3 regions of the Clostridium malenominatum genome follow, and region 1 is predicted to be linked to each of the others. Evidence: riboswitches for the same ligand, from Rfam matches in the RefSeq annotation. Region 1 holds a riboswitch; each other region holds the start of a gene.
What was found. Region 1 has a riboswitch for lysine ahead of lysA (diaminopimelate decarboxylase). Riboswitches for the same ligand answer to the same signal wherever they lie in the genome.
Positions count from the first base shown of each region.

Region 2: linked by a shared signal. The riboswitch ahead of ABDZ69_RS15125 (aspartate kinase) and the one ahead of lysA (diaminopimelate decarboxylase) in region 1 are both predicted to bind lysine.
Region 3: linked by a shared signal. The riboswitch ahead of ABDZ69_RS15265 (Na+/H+ antiporter NhaC family protein) and the one ahead of lysA (diaminopimelate decarboxylase) in region 1 are both predicted to bind lysine.

Region 1 covers NZ_BAAACF010000001.1:273,858-281,445, forward strand. Annotated here, with positions in the region: gene ABDZ69_RS01460 (HelD family protein) at 1-1,636, shown strand, start outside; gene ABDZ69_RS01465 (PRK06851 family protein) at 1,658-2,731, opposite strand; gene ABDZ69_RS01470 (cation diffusion facilitator family transporter) at 2,810-3,967, opposite strand; gene ABDZ69_RS01475 (M18 family aminopeptidase) at 4,085-5,386, shown strand; lysine riboswitch at 5,450-5,616, shown strand; gene lysA (diaminopimelate decarboxylase) at 5,686-6,978, shown strand; gene ABDZ69_RS01485 (glycoside hydrolase family 94 protein) at 7,176-7,588, shown strand, end outside.
Region 2 covers NZ_BAAACF010000006.1:134,659-142,246, reverse strand. Annotated here, with positions in the region: gene ABDZ69_RS15135 (SPL family radical SAM protein) at 1-858, shown strand, start outside; gene ABDZ69_RS15130 (DUF2164 domain-containing protein) at 901-1,125, shown strand; lysine riboswitch at 1,218-1,389, shown strand; lysine riboswitch at 1,488-1,655, shown strand; gene ABDZ69_RS15125 (aspartate kinase) at 1,751-2,956, shown strand; gene ABDZ69_RS15120 (MBL fold metallo-hydrolase) at 3,024-4,001, shown strand; gene ABDZ69_RS15115 (aspartate-semialdehyde dehydrogenase) at 4,030-5,019, shown strand; gene infC (translation initiation factor IF-3) at 5,199-5,708, shown strand; gene dut (dUTP diphosphatase) at 5,955-6,389, shown strand; gene ABDZ69_RS15100 (NUDIX domain-containing protein) at 6,414-6,938, shown strand; gene ABDZ69_RS15095 (prolyl-tRNA synthetase associated domain-containing protein) at 6,931-7,425, shown strand; gene ABDZ69_RS15090 (GNAT family N-acetyltransferase) at 7,533-7,588, shown strand, end outside.
Region 3 covers NZ_BAAACF010000006.1:167,995-175,582, forward strand. Annotated here, with positions in the region: gene ABDZ69_RS15255 (Lrp/AsnC ligand binding domain-containing protein) at 1-43, shown strand, start outside; gene ABDZ69_RS15260 (DUF378 domain-containing protein) at 148-357, shown strand; gene ABDZ69_RS15265 (Na+/H+ antiporter NhaC family protein) at 526-2,274, opposite strand; lysine riboswitch at 2,408-2,583, opposite strand; gene glsA (glutaminase A) at 2,634-3,551, opposite strand; gene ABDZ69_RS15275 (MalY/PatB family protein) at 3,548-4,723, opposite strand; gene argH (argininosuccinate lyase) at 4,847-6,166, opposite strand; gene ABDZ69_RS15285 (argininosuccinate synthase) at 6,237-7,433, opposite strand; gene ABDZ69_RS15290 (amino acid ABC transporter ATP-binding protein) at 7,455-7,588, opposite strand, start outside.

The DNA.
Region 1 (7,588 bases):
AAAGAGCCAACTAATTATAAAAAAAGGCAAGCTTATGGGACTATTTGACTCAGCCTTAGATGTAAAAGATGAAATACTTCAAATGGTTTTAAGCAGCAATTCCAGTGATAAGTTAAAAGATATTATCATGACAATACAAGAAGAGCAGGATAATTTAATAAGACAGTCTTACAACAAAACTTTAATAGTTGATGGGGTAGCAGGTAGTGGAAAGACAACTATAGCTCTACATAGAATAGCATACTTACTCTATAACTTTAGAAATATTTTAGGAGACAAGGTTTTAATACTTGGACCTAATAGTATATTTATGGAGTATATTTCAACGGTTTTACCAAGTCTCGGTGAAGTAGGAGTTAAACAAAGCACCTTTACTGATTTTGCATTATCTCTTATAAATTTGGATGAAGTGATGAGTTTAAGAGAATATATGGAGAGAATAATTAATGGTGATGAAGAGTTTATAAAAGAAGTTAAACATAAGGGTTCTTATAAATATATTAAAGAACTAGATGAATTGATAGAAGATATAAATAAAAATTATTTTCAGCCGGAAGATGTGAAATTTTTCGGAGAGGTAATTTTACATAAAGAAGAAATAGAAAAGCTATTTAATTATCACTTTAAAACCATGCATCTATTTAAAAGAAGTAAAAGAATTAAGAGAGTTATATTTACTAAAATTAAAGATGCTAGGGATGAAAAAATAAGGGAAATAGAAAAGAAATATAAAGAAACCTTATCTAAAATGACTCCGGAAGAATTAAATCTTCATGGAAGCCAATTAGAGTATGGAAGAAGAAATAGTATTAGAAATGTAATAATTGAAGTTATAGAAGAAAAGAAGAGGCTTTCTTGGCTTAAAAATGAAGAAATCATAGACATATATGATAAATTTAATAAAGATAAACCTCTTATAGTGGATGATTTAGCCCCTATATTATATTTAAAACTTAAATTAGAGGGCATAACTTATAAAGAAGATATTAAACATGTGGTTATTGACGAAGCACAAGATTATAGCCCACTTCAGTTTATTGTAATTAAAGAACTGACTAAATGTAATAACTTTACTATTGTTGGAGATAGTAATCAAAGATTAATTCCTTATGAAGATAGAATAGCTATGAGCTATATAGAAGAGTATTTAAAGCTTGATAACTTGGAAAGATATCCACTAAACAAAAGTTATAGATCTACTCAAGAAATAATGAAATATGCTAATGGCTATTTGGATAAAGAAGAAATAATTCCATTAGTAAGAAATGGGGAACAGATAGTAGAAGAGGAAATAATCCATGAAGAAGAACTAGCAAACAAAATAATAGCTGCTATAAAGGAATTAAAAGATAAGGGATTAGAAACTATTGCGGTAATATGTAAAGATTTAAACTCTACGGAATATATAAGTAAACTTATTAAAGCAAAGATGTATATTAAAACTATAGATAGAGAGGATGCTATTTATAGTTCAGGGGAAATTGTCATACCTTCTTATCTTTCAAAAGGATTAGAGTTTGACGGAGTAATAATAATAGATGAGGGGAATAACTCTCCTAACTATTCAAAAATGATGTATGTTAAATCTACAAGGGCACTACATAATTTATATGTTTTCAAGGTGAAAATAAAGTAAAGGAAGCTAAATTAGCTTCCTTTAATATTTCATAAGTCTATTCATAATACCTTCAGATATATGGTCTCTACATTTAAAATCTATGTTATCCACATAGAACTGCTCAATTTCATCATGAAGCTTTTTACAATTTACTAAGTTTTTAAGTCCTTGCTCTAGTAACGTATAAAAAGTATCCTGACTTTCCTTTATAAAGTGGCTAGCGGAAGTTATATGGTCTTTATCTAGCAAGGTTTCCATATCAATCTCTATACCGCTAAAGGACTGTTTGTTTATTTCGTTTGAAGTGAGAATAGCAATACTTAGTTCAGGAAGGACTAAATGTTCTATTCTTTCAGGAATTAAAGGATCGTGAAATACTTCAACATTATGTCCGTTTATTAAAGCTTCTTCTTTTAAATAACTTAATACTTCAGTTTTTCCCGTGCCTGGGCCACCCTTCAAAACATAAATTTTTTCACAAAAATCGTAAATTGTATTTACATAGCTTATTATTCCATTTGGAGTAAAAGCTGTAGCAAATAAATGTCTTTCTTCGCCTAAACCCTCTAAGTTTGTTTCTAGTATGGAATCCTTTAGTTTTTTCTTTAAATCCTTTAGTTTGTTTCTGTCTAAGGCTTTATTATTTTGGTAGCTCCAATCATCATGAACGGCTCTTGCAGCTGCAAAATAGGAATAAGCTCTTTTAAAGCTATCTTTTATTTTATTATCCACATTCATTATATCGTTTTTTGATAAGCTCAAATTTTTCTCATCTAAACAAACCCCAAAATCAATGATTTCATCTAAAGCTCCAGGAACTTTAGGATCGTTAATGTGAGGGGCGGTACCATCTAGCAATACTATGCCAAGTTCTTTGATTAACACTGCATCTAAGGATTCATTATCAGAAGAACAATGAAAGTACTCAATGGAATATCCTTTATCAGCAAAAGTCTGGCCTATTTTTTTCATAAAATAGGATTTGCCTGTACCAGGGCCACCTTTTATATAGAATAATCTCTTCGCATCTTTTAATGGTAAAATGTATTGAAAAAATGAATGAAAACCCTTAGAAGTATTGCTTCCAGGGAAAAAATGTCTTTCTTTTATCATAATATACTTCACTCCCAAATATAAGAATCAATATATACTATGCTGATGCCACTATTATGTTGAAAAAAATTTAAAAAATCACATAAAATCCCTATCTATGGTTATAATGGCATTATATTCTGGATGAATATTTTTGATATCTTTATTTAATGATTCTACTATATTACACTGAAATTCCTCTGTAAGGGGTTGTTTGTAATCAATAACTATATCAAAAATTAGATTTTTTCTTTCACCCTCTCCAACCATTCTAAAATCATGAAGGGAAGTTATAAGAGGATAATTCTTAATTATTTTTTCTAATTCCTCTAAGGCAAAATTAACTTCTTCATCATTAGTGTTTATTGGGTCCATATGTATAACCAGCACTATGTTAAGATTTTCTGAAAGCTCTCTTTCCGCTCTATCTATAATTTCATGTATCTGAACTAAAGAAATGTCTTGAGGAACTTCTGCATGTATTGAAGCCATGAACTTTCCAGGGCCATAGTTGTGCATAATCAAATCATGAACCCCTGTAATATATTTATAACTTAACACTCCATTTATTATTTTATCTACTAAATCTGGATCAGCAGCTTCACCAAGTAATGGGTTTAAGGTTTCTTTTATTAAAGAATACCCAGAATACATAATGAAAAGTGAAACTAAAATCCCGATGTAGCCATCAATAGGAAATGAAATCCACTTTGATGCTATTAAGGATAAAGCAACACAGCTGGAGGTAAAAACATCACCTAGAGCATCATAAGAAGAGGCTTGTAGGGCTGAAGAATTAATTTTTTTCCCCACGTAATTATTAAATCTACTTAGCCAAATCTTAGTACCTATTGATAGTAGAATTAAAATAAATGGTATAGTTTGAAAATTTACTGGTACAGGGTTAGTTATCCTTTGGTAAGAGGATTTTATAAATTCAAAGCCTACAATGATAACCATAAAGGAAACTACAAGTCCAGATAAATATTCTAATCTTCCATGCCCAAAGGGATGTTCCTTATCTGCCGGCTTAGAAGCTAATTTAAAACCAAGCATAGTTATAAGTGATGAAGTTGCGTCTGAAAGATTGTTAAAGGCATCAGCAGTAACGGATATACTTTTAGTTATTATGCCCACAAAAAGTTTTATTATAAATAAAAGGGAATTAGTGAGTATTCCCACTATACTCGCTAGGAAACCATAGGAATCTCTAGTATCTTTTTTTATAAAGGTTTTAATTAATAATTGAGAAAGCATTGTATTACCCTCCTGTCTTTATATTATAGCTATTATAACAAATATTAATAAAATAATACAATTCATAAATAAAGTATGTTATTCTAATAATAATAGTATTTTAACGGAGGGATAAAAATGAATGATAAGTTAAAATTAGCGCAGGAATTAATAAATTTTACATATAACAGCCCAACATCTTTTCATGCTGTGGAAACTGTGGAAAATATGTTGATAAGTTGTGGATATAAGGAATTAAAAGAAAAGGATAGTTGGCTTTTGGAACGTGGAGGAAAATACTATGTTAAAAAGAATGGTTCAGCCATAGTAGCTTTTCTAATGGGAAAGGAAAGTGTAGTGGAAAATGGATTTAAAATCATAGGTGCTCATACGGACTCTCCTACTTTCAGAATAAAACCCAATCCATACATGGTAAGTGAAGGAGCATATTTGAGATTAAATACTGAGGTTTATGGAGGACCTATTTTAAATACTTGGCTGGATAGACCTTTAGCTATAGCTGGAAGAGTTATAATTCGGGGAGAAAATTTAATGGAACCTGTAGAGAAGTTAGTAAATATTAATAAGCCATTACTCGTAATACCAAATTTAGCAATTCATATGAATAGAGAAGTTAATAAAGGAGTAGAGCTTAATCCTCAAGTTCATACAATACCTTTAATGGGAGTAATAAATAGCACTCTAGAAAAAGAAGATTATTTAGTAAATTTAATATGTGGTGAATTAAATTTAAATAAAGAAGAGGTTTTAGATTTCGATTTATTCTTATATGAGTATGAAAAAGGCTGCATAATGGGATTAAATAATGAGTTTATTTCCTGTTCAAGATTAGATAATTTATCTATGGTTCATGCTGCGCTTAAGGCATTAATTGAAAGTGAAGATACTAAAGGAGTTAATGTGGCAGCTTTTTTTGACAACGAAGAAGTAGGAAGCGGAACAAAACAAGGTGCGGATTCAATGTTTTTATCTAGTATATTAGAAAGAATTGTAGAAAAAGAAGAAATGGGAAAAGAGCCTTACTTTAGAGCACTGGCTAAATCATTCCTTATATCCTCAGATTTAGCCCATGCAGTTCACCCAAATTCCCCAGAGAAAGCGGATCCTGTAAATAGACCAATAATAAACAAAGGACCAGTTATTAAATTAAGTGCCAATGGAAGTTATACTACAGATGCTTACTCTTCAACTATATATGAGAATTTATGTAAAGAGGCTGAGGCGCCAGTACAAAAGTTTGTAAATCGCTCAGATGCAAGAGGGGGTTCTACTATAGGACCAATCACTTCTTCTCACATAAGCATACCTTCTGTGGATGTAGGAAGTCCAATTCTTGGTATGCATTCAATAAGAGAACTTGGTGGAGTTGATGATCACTATTTTATAACAAATTCATTTAAGATATTCTATAAACTATAATTACTATTGAAAGATAGTAAGCATTGTGTTAAAATGTTTTTAATAATTTAACATATTAAAGTTACCTAGGGTAGAGGTGCTGTAATTAATAGTACTTATTTGGAGCGGCCACGCTTTGAAGAATAAGGAAAGGAGTTATAGCCGAAGAAAACAATGAGGAAAGTTGTTTTCTGGCGTTGCATAAAATATATGTAATGTTGTCACTATGATGGTGGAGAGCTACAGGGTCACAAAGTTGTCATTATTGCAGCTATAGGTGTACCTTAGCTGCATTTATTTTATTAGAGGAGATGAGGGTAATGAGATTATTTGGTGATATGGAAGTTAAAAATAACACATTATATATAGGAGAAATAAGTACTTTAGATTTAGTTAAAGAACATGGCTCACCTCTATATGTAATGGATGAAGGCTTAATGAGAAAAAATTGTAGGGATTATATTAAATATTTTAAAACAGAGGAAATGGGAAACAAGGTGGCTTATGCAGGAAAGGCCTTTCTAACTAAGGAGATGTGTAGATTAGTTAAAGAAGAAGGATTATATTTAGATGTAGTATCAGGAGGAGAATTATATACCGCCCATAAGGTAGATTTTCCAATAGATAAAATATATTTTCATGGCAACAATAAAAGTTTAGAAGAAATTAAAATGGGTATAGAACTTGGGGTTAGAGCCTTTGTAGTAGACAATTTTGAGGAAATAGACATAATAAATGAAATAGCTAAGGAAAAGGGAATAATTCAAAAAATACTTTTAAGAGTATCTCCTGGCATAGAAGCCCATACTCATGATTATATAAAAACTGGTCAAGTGGACTCTAAATTTGGTTTTACTTTATTAGAAGATGAAGTCTTTAAAGGAGTAGAAAAGAGTATTAATAACTCCAATGTAAACTTAATTGGATTACATTGTCATATTGGTTCACAAATTTTTGAAACTACCCCTTTTGAAGATGCCGTAGATGTAATGCTAGAGCTTACAAATGAAGTTAAAAATAGATTTAACTATAAATTAGAAGAATTAGACTTAGGCGGAGGCTTTGGTATTTACTACAAAGAAGGAGATAAGCCGAAAACCACAGAAGAATATTGTAATGCTATTATAAATAGGGCAAAGGAAAAAGTTAAAGAGTTAAATATGGATATTCCATATTTAGGTATTGAACCAGGAAGATCCATAGTAGGTAACGCAGGAACAACATTGTATACCATTGGAGCTATTAAGGATATTCCAAAGGTTAGAAAATACGTTTCAGTAGATGGTGGAATGACAGATAACATAAGACCTGCACTATACAGCGCAGAGTATGAATGTGTAATTGCAAACAATGTGGAAAATATAGATTTAGAAAAGGTAACTATAGCAGGAAAGTGCTGCGAATCTGGAGATATACTGCTAAAGGATATGGTAATTCCAAAATTAAATAGAGGAGACATTTTAGCGGTATTAACTACAGGAGCCTATGGATATTCTATGAGCAACAATTATAATAAAACACCAAAAGCCCCAGTGGTATTTGTTAAAGAAGGAAAAGCTAAAGTAGTTTCAAGACGCCAAAGTTATGATGAATTAATAAGCAATGAAATATAAAATAGTAAAATATTATGGAGAAATTTCTCCATAATATTTTTTTGTTTTTTGGGAACAATATTTTAAGATAATTAGATTTTTAGTTGATGAGGAAATTCCCATGAAATTTTCACTATATCTAGACATCTAAAAAACTAAACATCTAAAAAACTGAAAAATTGCTTAGCAATTTTTTTGATTTTCAAGGGGTGGAGATAATGATAGATTACAAAGACTTTTATGATGACCTAGTAGAAGAATGTCCTTACAATAGAAAAGATAAGAGTATAAAAGCAAGAATAAAGCTTATAAAGAATTTAGATAGTAACTATGAAAAAATTTTAAAAGGGTATGATTTTATAAGCAAGGAAGTTAAGGCGAAAAGAGATATACCTCCTGCAGGAGAGTGGCTATTAGATAATTTATATTTAATACAAAAGGAATACAAGTACATAAAAAGTAGCATGCCTAGAGACTACTATGAAAACTTACCTTTGGTTAAGGACTATCCTAGAATTTATCATATAGCACAGAGGATAGTTAAGGAAACCGATGGAAGAGTTAGTGGAGGAAATATTGAAGGTTTCATAAAGGAATATCAAAAACATACTATACTAGGCAGTGGAGAGCT
Region 2 (7,588 bases), on a different contig from region 1:
ACAATACTGTCTACAGTAAAAAATGGTCCTGATAAGTATTTTGGAATGAGTTACAATATGAATTTATACAGAGGGTGTCAACATGGGTGCATTTATTGTGATTCAAGAAGTAGCTGTTATGGAATAGAAAACTTTTCAGATATTCTAATAAAGAAAAATGCAGTGGAACTTCTTCACAAAGAATTAAAGGGAAAAAGAACTATAGGCACTATAGGGACAGGTAGCATGAATGATCCCTATATGCCTATTGAAAAAGAACTAGGAGTTACTAGAAGAGCTTTAGAAACTATAAGTATTTATAAGTTCCCCATTCATATTATTACTAAAGGAGATTTGATTACAAGAGATATAGACATTATAAAAGAAATAGGCAAAACCTATGCAGCAGCTTCAATTACTATAACAACGGGAGACGACAAGTTATCATCTATTATAGAGCCTTTTGCGCCAGTATCTTCTAAAAGATTTGAAGCTATAAAAAAGCTATCTAAGGAAGGAATTTATACAGGAATAATTTTAATGCCAGTACTTCCCTTTTTAACAGATAGCTTAAAAAATATTGATGACATTGTTAAGAGGGGAAAGGATGCGGGAGCAAAATACATAATAGCTTGGTTTGGAATGACTTTAAGAGAAGGACAAAGAGAGTACTACTTTAAAGAATTGGATAAGAGTTTTTCAGGGCTAAAGGAAAGATATGTGCATAATTACAAAGGCTTATACTCATGTTCTGTACCTGAGCATGAAAAATTATATAGTGCATTTAAAGAATTATGTTATAAAGAAGCCATAGCTAGGAAGATGAATTTCTATGAAAAAAACAGTGTTCAACTATCATTATTTGATAGCTACATTTAAACTGTTGGGGACGGTTATAAAAAAATAAAAGGAGATAAAAAGATGGACAAAATAGTTTTAAATAAGGATAAAAAGAAACAAATGATAGAAGATATTAAAGAATATTTTTCTAATGAAAGAGAAGAAGAAATAGGTGATTTAGCAGCGAGTATGGTGTTAGATTTTGTAATAAATAAATTAGCACCAGAATTTTATAATAAAGGTGTTGAGGATTCATATAGATACATGAGCGAGAAAATTGAGGATATGTTAGGCCTTGAAAAATAATAAAGATATTTAAAAGTTTAAGAGTTGACTTAAGCATGTATATTTGATAACATTTATATAATAGTTTTGAAAAGTGAATAAACGCATAAACGATATGATATAGAGGTTGCAGTTACTATGAGTATTGTGTATTGAGTAAATATGCAAAAAGGGAGTAATTGCCGAAACATATAAGGATTTATCCTTAGTGTTGGGACTATGCTAAATAAGTATAGTACTGTCTTTAAAAAGTTGCCCAACTTTTTAATGGCGTGCTTATCATGTTGGGGCAAAAGGTGTTTTTAGGCTATAGTAGTCATGAGTCCTTTTGCTTCTCATGGCTATTTTTGTTTTTTATTAATAAAAATTAAATGAATTCTATCAATGTGGTACAGAGGCCGCAATTGCTATGAGTATGTATAATGAATATGCAAAAAGGAGTAATTGCCGAAACATATAAGGATTTATCCTTAGTGTTGGGACTATGCTAAATAAGTATAGTACTGTCTTTAAAGAGTTGCCCAACTCTTTAATGGCGTGCTTACCATGTTGGGGCAAAAGGTGTTTTTAGGCTACAGCAGCCATGAGTCCTTTTGCTCATGGTTGTTTTTTATATCTAAAATACAAGAAATAGGGGGTTATTCACATGGCTGTAGTTGTGCAAAAGTATGGTGGATCATCTGTAGCTACCATAGAAAAGATAAAAGCTGTTGCTGAAAGAGTAATTGAAAGAAAGAAAAAAGGAGATGAAGTGGTAGTTGTAGTTTCTGCAATGGGGAAAACCACAGATCATCTTATAAACATGGCAAAGGAAATTTCTCCAAATCCAAATAGAAGAGAGTTAGATATGCTCATGTCCACAGGAGAACAGGTATCCATTGCATTACTATCCATTGCCTTTCAACAATTTGGATATGATGCAATATCTTTAACAGGTTTTCAAGCGGGAATATTAACTGAAGGAATGCATACTAAAAACCGTATTGCGGATGTTCGCATTGAAAATGTAAAAAAACATTTAGATGAGGGTAAAATAGTTATTGTAGCAGGTTTCCAAGGAATAAATCAGTTTGGAGATATAACAACTCTAGGAAGAGGGGGTTCCGATACTAGTGCTGTAGCACTTGCCTCAAAACTTAAGTGTACTTGTGAAATTTATACGGATGTAGAAGGTATATACAATGTAGATCCAAGAATGTATTCAGATGCTAAAAAATTAGATAATATAAGCTATGAAGAAATGATGGAAATGGCAAGTTTAGGAGCAGGAGTAATGGAAGCAAGAGCTGTAGAGATAGCCTGTAAATATAATATTCCTATCTATGTAGCTTTAAATACTGGAGAAAAGTTAGGAACATATATAAAGGAGTATGATGAAACTATGGAAAATAAAGCAATAACAGGACTAACAGCTAGTGACGACGTGCTCATGGTAACTATTAGAAATGTACCATGTAAAGCTAAAAGTATAGCATTAATATTTGAAAGAATAGCAAAATATAATGTAAATATAGACATGATAAGTCAAACAGCACCTTTGGATGGGTATGTAAATGTGTCATTTACCACATCAAAAGAGGATATATATACAATAGATGATATAACAAAGGAAATTAAAAAAGAAATTCCAACCATTAAAGTTTCAAAAGAACTAGATATAAGCAAAATATCTGTAGTTGGAATAGGAATGATGAAACAATCAGGAGTAGCCGCAAAGGTATTTAGCATATTATCAGAGAATAATATAGAGTTTAAACAGGTAACTACTTCAGAAATAAGCATATCCTATACTATAGATTCAATAGATAAAGGAAGAGCAGTAACTGCATTAGCAAAAGAGCTAAATTTATAATTTTAAAACAATCCCTAAGGATTTATGATAAAATTAAGTAAATATCATAAATAAGGGGGCTGGCAAAATGGTTACGGAAGTTTATCCAGATATTTTTAAAGTGGACATTCCTTTGCCTAATAATCCTTTAAGAGCGATAAATAGTTATATAATACTTTCGGAGGATAAGAACTTAATAATAGACACGGGCTTTAATACTGAAGAATGTAAAAATGAATTGATGAAAGGTATTAAGGAATTGAATTTAGACCTTTCAAAAACATACTTATTAGTAACCCATCTTCATTCAGATCACTCAGGACTAGCTGCATACTTAAATGATATGGGAGTAAGTGTTTATTCAGGAGCTATTGATGGAGAACTAATAAATGAAATGTCACAAAAGTCTTATTGGGATAGATTTGAGGAATTTGCTAAGCTATTTGATTTAAAAAAAGATAATGTATGTTTTGAAGATAACCCTGGATATAAATATCGAAATAAAGAAAAGATAAACTTCACTTACTTAAAAGAAGGGGAAAAAATAAACATTGGAAAATATTCTTTTCAGGTTATAGATACCCCAGGTCACACTCCAGGACATATAGGACTTTATGAAAAAGAGCATAAAATTTTTTTTGGCGGAGACCATATTCTAGATAAGATAACTCCAAATATTACATTTTGGGGATTTGATAAAAATATCTTATCTGTATATTTTCAAAGCTTAAAAAAGGTATATAATTATGAAATAGAATATCTTTTTACTGCCCATAGAAGCATTGTTAAAGACCATAGAAAAAGGATTGATGAACTTTTAGATCATCACCAAAAAAGATTAGAAGAAATTATGAACATTATTAAGGATGGAAAAATTTCAGTAAGAGATACAGCATCAAAAGTGAAATGGGATTTAAAGTGTAATGGATGGGAAGACTTTCCCAATGCTCAAAAATGGTTTGCGGCTGGAGAAGCTATGTCTCATTTAGAGCATATTGTCAACATTGGGAAAGGGGAAAAATTTTTAGAAAAGGGTATTTTATTATATAGACTTAAAAATAATTAAATAAAATAATTTTTGGGAGGAATTTGTTATGAAGTATAATGTTGCCCTAGTAGGATGTACAGGCATGGTAGGAAGAAAGTTTTTAGAAATTCTAGAAGAAAGAAATTTCCCGGTAAATGAATTGTATTTATTTGCTTCAGCCAGATCAGCAGGGAAAGAAGTTACTTTTAAAGGGAATAATTACACTGTAGAAGAGCTAAAAGAGGATAATATTAAAGATAAAAAAATAGATTTTGCTTTATTTTCAGCAGGAGGAACTATAAGTTTAGAATATGCTCCTATTTTTGCAAGATATGGTGCTGTAGTAATTGATAACAGCAGTGCTTGGAGAATGGATCCAGAGGTTCCACTAGTAGTTCCAGAGGTAAATCCAGAAGATGCAAAACTTCATAAAGGAATAATAGCAAATCCGAATTGTTCAACAATACAAGCTGTGGTAGCACTAAAGCCATTGCATGATAAATACGGAATTAAAAGAATTGTATATTCAACTTATCAAGCAGTTTCAGGAGCAGGAGCAGCGGGATATAATGATTTGATTAACGGATATAATGGTGAAGCGCCTAAAAAGTTCCCTTATCCAATAGTAGGGAATTTACTTCCACATATTGATTCTTTCTTAGATAATGGTTACACAAAAGAAGAGATAAAAATGGTTAATGAAACAAGAAAAATACTTCATAGCCCAGATTTAAAAATAACAGCAACTACTGTTAGAGTTCCAGTTTTAAATTCCCATAGTGAAAGCATAAATGTGGAATTAGAAAATGGTTTTGAAATAGAAGATATATTTGAATTATATAAAAATGCTGATGGAATTATTCTTCAAGACAATGCTAAGGATTTAGTTTATCCAATGCCAATTGATGCTTCAGGTAAAGATGAAGTTTATGTTGGAAGAATCAGAAGAGACTTCAGTTTAGATAATGGTTTAAATCTTTGGGTTGTTGCAGACAACATAAGAAAAGGCGCTGCATTAAATACAATTCAAATTGCAGAATGTTTAATAGAAAAATAGAAGTTTTAAATGAATTTAGGGACAGTTATTAAAATTTTTATTTAAATTTTAATAACTGTCCCCTATTTTACTATTTTTAGTTAATTTATTCTAGATTTGTTTGGACTATATTTAAAAATAGGGTATACTATATATAATATATTAAATAATATTTAATATATGTATTTTGGAGGTGTTGTATTATTAATAACAATAATAACTTAAATGAAAACATTAGAGCAAAGGAAGTAAGACTTATAGGAGAAGATGGAGATGTTATTCTAGGGATAGGAGAAGCTTTAAAGAGAGCTCAAGATCAAGAACTAGATCTAGTTATGATATCAGAAAATGCTAATCCCCCTGTATGCAGAATAATGAATTACGAAAAATATCTTTATGAAAAGAATAAGAAGATGAAGGAAGCTAAGAAAAATCAGAAAGTGGTTTCTATTAAGGAAGTAAAATTAAGTGCCACTATCGAAGAGCATGATATAGATATTAAGGCTAATAATGCCAAAAGATTTTTAGAAAAAGAAAATAAAGTTAAGGTTTCCATAAGATTTAGAGGAAGACAAAATAATTATACAAGTGTAGGAAATGAAGTGTTCAATTTGTTTTTGTCTAAAGTTGGAGATGTAGGCGTGGTTGAAAAACCAGCTAAATTAGAAGGCAATAATATGATAATGATTTTAGCACCTAAAAAACAATAGTGCCTTTTACAAAGAGATGGGTAGAATATATCTATCTCTTTTTGATATAATTTAATAAAATTGCTAAGCAATTTTTTAGATATTTAGATTGATGGATATTTAGATGATTAGATAATGTGCAAATTCCTAAGGAATTTCTTTAATATTAAAACTCCATGGAAGTTTTTACAATATCTAAAAATCTAAATATCTAATCATCTAGTCATCTGAAAAATTACTTCGTAATTTTTACTAAGGAGGAATAAAATGAAGTACACATTAAAAGTTAAACTATTAAATAAAGATGCTAAGTTACCACAATACGCACATATAGGGGATGCTGGTTTAGATTTATTTTCAACGGCAAATTTAACTATTGAACCAGGAGAAGTGAAACTAGTAGGAACAGGAATTAGTATTCAGCTTCCACCATTCACTGAGGCGCAAGTGAGACCTAGAAGTGGATTAGCTCTTAAAAATGGCATAACGGTTTTAAATACTCCAGGGACTATAGATGAAGGATATCGTGGAGAAGTTGGAGTAATACTTATCAACCATGGAAAAGTTCCATTTAAAGTTGAAATAGGAATGAAAATAGCTCAAATGGTTGTAAAGCCTATAGTACCAGTGGATGTAATAGAAGTAGAAGAGTTAACGGAAACGGAAAGGGAAGCTGGAGGATTTGGTTCAACAGGGGTTTAAAATTAAGAAAAGTGAAGTGATTACATGAATTTATTAAGAGAAATTTATGAAAAACATATAGGAATAAATAATGACACTAAAGAGATTTCTTACAAGGTGAGAAAAGCTGCAAGAACAATTTTATTTGATGAATCAGGTAAAATAGCAATACTTTATGTTTCAAAGGATAACTATCATAAGCTACCTGGTGGAGGAATAGAACCTGGGGAAAACATAGTAGAAGCGTTAGGGAGAGAAGTAGCAGAAGAAGTAGGGACAGCTATAGAAGTTTTAGGAGAAGTAGGGGCTATTATAGAATATAGAGATGAATTTGAGCAATTGCAAATATCCTATTGCTATTATTCAAAGGTTAAAGGGGAAATAGGAGAGACTAGTTATACCGAAGAAGAAATTAATAGTGGTTTTAAATTAAAATGGATGAGTATAGAAGAAGCAATGGATTTTTTAGAAAAGGATGAGCCTTATAACTATGTAGGTAGATTTATAAAAGAGAGGGATAAAACTTTCTTAAAAGAATTAAGTAGTAAGGAGATAAGATTCAATGATTAGAGAAGAAGAAAAAAGGGTATACGATGTTTTAAAAGAATTAAACATAGATTATATTAGATATGAACATCCAGCAATTTTTACTATTGAAGAAGCCAATAATTTAAATATACATATGGAAGGGCAGCATTGTAAAAATTTATTTATTCGCAATAGAAAGGGAGATATTCACTATCTTCTTATTATAACAGAATGGAAGCAGGTTAATTTAAAGGATTTATCAAAGGAAATTGAGAGCAGTAGTTTAAGCTTTGCATCGGAGGAAAGACTATATAAGTATTTAAGTCTTACCCCTGGGTCCGTTACTCCCTTTGGATTGATAAATGATAAAGAAAAAAGTGTTAAGGTACTAATAGACAAAGATTTGATTAACTGCAATAAAATTAGTTTTCATCCTAATGTAAATACAGCAACTATTACAATATCTTATGATGACTTTGAGAAATTCCTTCATCACCAAGGCAATGAATTTAACTATATAAAAATATAATTATTAAGGGAAGTTAAATCTTCCCTTTTTTGGTTTCTGACCAGGGACAGTTATTTAATTTTTATGGTAAAATATTAATAAAACTATTGTAAAGGAAATTAGTAGAGATGATTAAAGAGCTGGATGTAAAAGATAAGTGTATAGTAGAAAAAATATTAGATAT
Region 3 (7,588 bases), on a different contig from region 1:
GGTATGTTTACTTCAGAAGATAGACAGAAATATTATTTTATAATAGAAATTCAAATGAATTTTTGAATTTCTATTTTTTTGTTATATTTTCTTTATTATTTGGCAAGAATATAATTGCATTATTAAATAAATAAAGGAGATGTATTTATGAGAGGATTGGATGTAATTTCGCTAATCTTAGTTATAATAGGAGCAATAAATTGGGGACTTATAGGTTTCTTTAACTTCGATTTAGTTGCTACTCTTTTCGGAAACATGACTGCTTTTTCAAGAGTTATCTATTCTCTAGTTGGTATAGCTGGATTGTATGCTATTTCATTCTTAGGTAGAGATAGAGAAGTACACGAAGAAAGATAAACAGATTTCTAAGAATCAGGTGGAGTTTTTACTCCGTCTGATTCTTAGAAATCGTTATCCAGGGACGTAGCCGCTCTTAGCTCCCACTCTGAAGAAGATTGGAGTATTAGAGCGGGTAGTCATCGGATAGTAAAAAAAAGGAAATAGAAAACTATTTCCTTTTTTAATTTATACAACTTTTTTTTCTAAAGATTTTGAGGCTATTCCATCTCCTACCGGTTTACCGAATATAAATAACGTAGCGATTGTTGCAAATATAGCTACTGGTAAAACTATTATAATTGGCAGGTTTAACCCTACTGGTAAATAACCAAAGAGTATAGTAATAGCTCCTATAGTTAATGAATACATTATTTGAGTATTAACGTGGTCTATGTGATCACAAGCAGTACCCATAGATGAAAGTATGGTTGTATCAGATATTGGAGAACAATGGTCTCCGAAAATCGCTCCTGTCAAAACTGCACTACAATTAATTATCATAAAGTGAGCATCTCCTCCTCCAAGAGTAAATGCTATTGGAACTGCAAGAGGCATAAGTATTCCCATAGTTCCATAGGAAGTTCCTGTTGCAAAGGAAATAATTGATCCCATAACAAATATTAAAGTTGGTAACATAAATGGTGGTAATGAACTTTCAAAAACCTTAACTAAGAATTTAGCAGTACCTAATTCCTTAATAACACTGCTTAGTGACCAAGCAAGTACTAATATTACCCCTGTTATAATTAATGATTTCATTCCTTCTACCCAAGTATCTAATGCTTCTTCTAAAGTAAATATTTTTTGTATCATTCCCATAATAATACTAACAATACTTGCAAGCAATGCTGCCTGGAATAAAACCACACTGGCATCTGAAGCACTGAAGGCTTCTCTAATAGCAGTAAATGATGCTGGAGCTGAAGTTAGGATAGCTTTTAAAGCTTCATCCTCTCCACCCATTATGCTTTTATATCCATTAAAATAAAATCCTGCAAAAGAACCTATTAACAAAACACCTATAGGTATTATAGCATTCCAAACGGTTAATTTTATTCCTTCCTTTGGCTCAAGTGCTGTTGCTTCTGAGGAAACCATAGGTTTTGCACCATCTCTTAAAACCTTCCCTGTAGTCCTAGCTCTTCTTTCTGCCTTAAGCATCGGTCCAAAGTCTCTTAAAGTCAATGCTGAAGCAACTATGAATAATAATATTAATATATTATAAAATCTATAAGGTATAGTTTGTACGAATAACCCATAAGCATTTACTTCTTGTCCAATTGAAGCATAAGCATCTTTTATTAAGCTTATTTCATAACCAACCCATGTTGATATTAAAGCAATACCTGAAATTGGTGCTGCTGTAGCATCAACTATAAAAGATAACTTTTCTCTTGAAACTTTCATTTTATCTGTAACTGGCCTCATTATTGGTCCAACTATTAAAGAGTTAGCATAGTCATCAAAGAAAACCAATAATCCTAATAACCAAGTTATAATCTGAGCACTTATTGGCGTTTTAGCTTTTTTAGCTAAGCTTTCTGCAACGGCCTTTGCTCCACCCATTTTTGATACTAAAGCTATAAGTCCACCAATGGTCATACATTGAAGTATAATTCCTGCATTCCATGGATCTGCCAAAGAACCTACTAGTCTATTTATAACATCTAAAAATCCATTAAATATTGCTGAAAGGGCTCCTCCATTATTTAATTGAATTAAAAATGCTCCTGAGAAAACTCCTAAGAATAATGAGATAACAACATTTTTAGTTATAAATGCTAAAATAATAGCTACTAAAGGTGGTATTATTGTTAATATCCCAAATCTTTGAGAATTAAGTAAAGCAGGATCTGTTTCTGCTCCGAATACTGTTGTAGATAACAGTAACACTAACATAAAGGTTAATGTAATTACAAGATTTTTTCTTTTCATCTCTTCTCCTCCTAAAATTTTATTATTTGAAGTGAATAGTTTGAGGGGAGAGGATGCCCATTAAAACAAAAATACCCTTAAGTCTTATCACTCAAGGGCATGTATACACTAAGTCTATGTGTTCACATATTGTTTGAATGATAGCTCTCCACAAATTAGTTTTGTGACAATCTTGCTCATATTTTAAGCAAAACCAGTCATACAGCATCAAAGCATTAACTGTACGCTTCGGCGATATTTCCTTTCCTCACACTTCATACTGCTTAAGTCCGTGTAATTACTATTAAACACCGCGCCTCTATCGGTTATATTCACTCGCATAAAAGTATAACATTTATTCTTCATATAATCAAGCGCTTTTAGAATATACTTAAATCTAGTTTTTGGGATAAATCCTTTAAAACCTCTACTCCACCTATACTGTTCCCTCTTTTATCCAAAGAAGGTCCCACAATACCTATACCCATTTTATTAGGAGATACACCAAGGATACCTCCCCCTACTCCTGATTTTGCAGGAAGTCCTATTTTTACTGCAAATTCTCCTGATCCATCATACATGCCACAAGTAACCATAATAGTTTTAACTATTTGTGCTACTTCTTTTTCTATTATTCTCTCTCCTGTCCAAGGTATAACTCCGTTGTTTGCAAACACTGCAGCAATTTTTGATAAATCCTTGCAGGTCACTTCAATAGAGCACTGTTTAAAATAAACATCTAATACTGCTTCCACATCATTTTCTATTACTCCTGTACTTTTCATAAAATAAGCTAGGGATCTATTTCTATTCCCTGTTTTTTTCTCTGAAACATACACATTATAATTTAAATCCAATTCTTCATTTCCAGAAAGTTTTCTTACAAAATCCAAAACTCTAGAAAATGCTTCTTCTGAGGTATCCCCTTTAATCATTGAGGATATTGCTATAGCACCTGCATTTATCATTGGATTCAGTGGTTTATTTAGATTCTTCATCTCCAGGTCCACAATAGAGTTAAAAGCTTCTGTGGTGGGCTCCATACCTACCTTTGAAAATACATATTCTATTCCATTATCCATGATTGCAAGGGCTAAAGTAATTATTTTAGATATACTTTGGATTGTAAACTTTGTATAATAATCCCCACCAAAGTATTCCTTTCCTTCTAAAGTAGTGATATATATGCCTAGAGCATCCTTATTTCCATTTTTCAATTCTGGTATATAGCTTGCTACCTGTCCCTCACATAAATATTTTCTATTTTCATAAATTATTTCATCTAGTATTTCATTCATACATCTTCACTCCATGTTTTGCAATTGTTAATACCTATATTTAATCTAAATAAAGCTTCCTCTAATATTTTTCTTGGGCAGGCAAAATTTATTCTTTGAAACCCTTCACCATTTCCACCAAATAGCTGCCCCTCATTAAAAGCTACTTTTACTTCTTCACTTAAAAATCTCTTCAATTCTTTACTATTCATACGGAGTGCTCTAAAATCCACCCATGCTAAATATGTACCTTCTAATTTTGTTACCTTTATCATAGGCATATTTTTTTCAATGTATTCTCTCATATAATTATAATTCTCTTCAATGTAATAAAGCATCTCTCTATACCACTGTTCACCTTTTTCATAGGCTGCAATTAAACCTATAATTCCAAATATATTTATGTCTCCCATAGCATTAAGTTTCATAGTATTATCAAACTTTTTTCTTAAATTTTCATTAGGTATTATAATATTAGAAACCTGAATTCCTGCTAAATTAAAGGTTTTAGTTGGGGATATACAAGTAATAGAGTTTTCCGCAAATTCATTGCCAAGTGAGGCAAATGGAGTATGCTTGTACCCTTTAAAAGTTATATCGCTATGAATTTCATCAGAAACCACTAAAATATTATTTTTTAAACATATTTCTCCTAGCCTTATTAACTCCTCTTTGCTCCAAACCCTTCCTACTGGATTATGAGGATTACATAAAATTATCATCTTCACCTTAGAATCAATATTACTTTCTAGGTTTTCAAAATCCATATAATACTTTCCCTCTAATTCTTTTAAAGGATTTTCTAATACCATTCTTCCATTGTCTTCTATGGCACCTTTAAATCTATGATATACAGGAGTTTGGATGATTATCTTATCTCCAACCTCAGTAAAGGTTTGTATAAGCCAATATAATGCGGATACTATAGTTGGAGTTGAATATATCCAGTTTTTTTCTATTTTAAATCCATGTCTTTTTTCTACCCAATTAATTATTGCATTATAATATTGTTTATTTAAGTAAGTATATCCAAAAGTTCCTTCATCAGCTCTGCTTTTTATGGCTTCAATTATCTCCTCAGGGGCTTTAAAATCCATATCTGCAACCCACATAGGTATAATCTCATCATACCCCTTCCATTTCACAGCTCCTACATTTCTTCTATCTATAATCTCATCAAAATTGTATTTCATATCTATCCCTCCACTTTATACTACTCCCTATATTATATAAGGAATAAAGAATTTGTTCAAATATTCAAAATCGAAAAATTGGGGACAGTTATGATATAAAACCATCATAACTGTCCCCAATTCCTACTTAATTATTTCCTTTTTAATTCCTCTATTTAAGGTATTTTCATAATCAATAAATTCATAAACATCCTCAATAAATACAGGACTGAATTTTTGTAATTCCTCTAAGCTTAGTTCTTCTATTCCTTTACCTGCACCCTCGCAATGAAGGACTATTTCTCCTATTATTCTATGAGCGTCCCTAAATGGGATGCCTTTAGTAACTAAATAATCTGCCCCTTCAGTAGCATTTAGGAAGCCTTTTTTAACGGCCTTTTTAGTGTTTTCTGATTTTACTTTTAAAGTAGAAAGCATTCCCTTCATTATTTTAAGACAACTTAATACAGTGTTAACTCCATCAAAAAATCTTTCTTTATCTTCTTGCATATCCTTATTATAAGCTAATGGAATTCCTTTCATTGTAGTAAGAAGAGCAATTAAATCACCATATACTCTACCTGTTTTACCCCTTACAAGCTCCGCCGCATCTGGATTTTTCTTTTGAGGCATTATAGAGCTTCCAGTGGAAAACTCATCACTTATTAATACAAAATCAAATTCCTTACTACTCCAAAGTATTATTTCTTCGCTAAGTCTACTTAAATGCATCATTATAATAGATGAGGCTCCTAAAACTTCTAGGGCAAAATCTCTATCACTTACCCCGTCTAAGAAGTTATCTACAGGTTTCTTAAATCCTAATTCTTTAGCTGTAAAATTTCTATCTGTATCATAAGTAGTTCCTGCTAAAGCGCAACATCCCAATGGACTTTCATCCATAATATCTAAGGCATTTATCATTCTTTTTTTATCCCTTAAAAGCATACTGTGGTAAGCCATTATATGATATTTAAAAGTAACTACTTGTGCCCTTTGAAGATGGGTATATCCTGGCATAATTACATTGTTTTCTTCCCCTAATTTTACTATTACATTCATTAAATCTTCAATTTCTTCTATAATTTCTTTAGCTCTATCCTTGGCATAAAGTCTAAAATCCACTGCCACTTGGTCGTTTCTGCTTCTTGCAGTGTGAAGTTTTTTACCCACATCTCCAATACGTGAAATTAAATTCATTTCCACAAAGCTGTGGATATCTTCGTAGTCTCCTTCAATTAATAACTGTCCCTCATTAATATCCTTTAAAATAGACTCTAATCCATCAATTATTTTATCTCTTTCACACTCTGTCAAAATATTGCATTTAGCTAACATCTTAACGTGAGCTATACTTCCTTTTATATCATATTCATATAATTCCTTATCAAAGCTTAAGGAACTATTAAAATCCTCCATAAGCTTACTTTCTTTATCTTTAAATCTTCCTCCCCAAAGCTTCATAAACTACATCCTTTCTCATAATATTATTTAAGAGCTGAAAATTATTAATTCTCAACTCTTAATTTTTAAATTATTTGTTTTTTAATGCCTTTATCTTGGATGGAAGGCTAAATAATTTTATAAATCCACCAGCGTCTTTATGACTATATAAATTACTTGCTCCAAAGGAGGAAATTCCCTTGTCATATAGTGCATTTTCTGTAAATACTCCTGCATTTGTAACATTTCCTTTATATAGCTTCATCTTAACTGTGCCTGTAACATTTTCCTGTGTTACATCTACAAATCCATCTAAGGACTCCTTTAAAGTTGTAAACCAAAGTCCATCATAAACAAGCTCTCCATATTTTAGAGCTATGCCTTGCTTATAGTGATAAGTTAATTTATCTAAAGTTAATCTTTCTAATTCCTTATGAGCTTCAAAAAGTATTGTTCCACCTGGAGTTTCATAAACCCCTCTAGATTTCATTCCAACTAGTCTGTTTTCAACTATATCCACAATACCTATTCCATTTTCAGCACCAATTTTATTTAAAGTAGTTACGAGTTCCACTCCATTTAATTCTACTCCATTTACTTTTTTAGGTTCTCCCTTTTCGAAGTAAATTTCTACATAAGTAGGTTCATCTTTAGCTTTTTCTGGCGCTGTTATCATGGAATATAAATCTATTTTATGCTCATTTTGTGGGTCTTCTAAGTCTCCGCCTTCATGGCTTGTATGCCAAATGTTTTTATCAACAGAATATATTTTTTCCTTTGTTACAGGTACATCTACACCTTTAGCTAGCGCATAATCAATAGCATCTTCTCTTGAGGATATATCCCATATTCTCCAAGGCGCTATGATTTCGATAAATGGATCAAAGGCTGCAATGGTAACTTCAAATCTAACTTGGTCGTTACCTTTTCCAGTACAACCGTGACATATATATTTTGCTCCCTCAGCTTGTGCTATTTCCACTAACTTTTTTGCTATAAGCGGTCTTGCAAGGGAAGTTCCTAAAAGATATTTATCTTCATATATTGCCCCAGCTTTTAATGCTTTATATACATAATCTTTAACGAATTCTTCTTTTACATCTTCTACATAAACTTTAACCGCCCCAGTTTTTATAGCCTTTTTCTTAACCTCTTCCATGTCATCGTCTTGTCCTACATCAACACATACAGCAATAACATCTAAATCATAATTTTCTTCTAACCAAGGAATTATTATAGACGTATCCAATCCCCCTGAATATGCTAGTACAACTTTATCTTTATTCATAAATTAGCCCCCTCATAATTTCTATATTACTTTTTTCAAAAATTCTTTTGTTCTATCCTGTGTTGGGAAGGTGAAAATTTGCTCAGGCACACCTTCTTCCACAATTTTTCCGCCATCCATAAAAATAACTCTGTCTGCCACATCTTTAGCAAAGC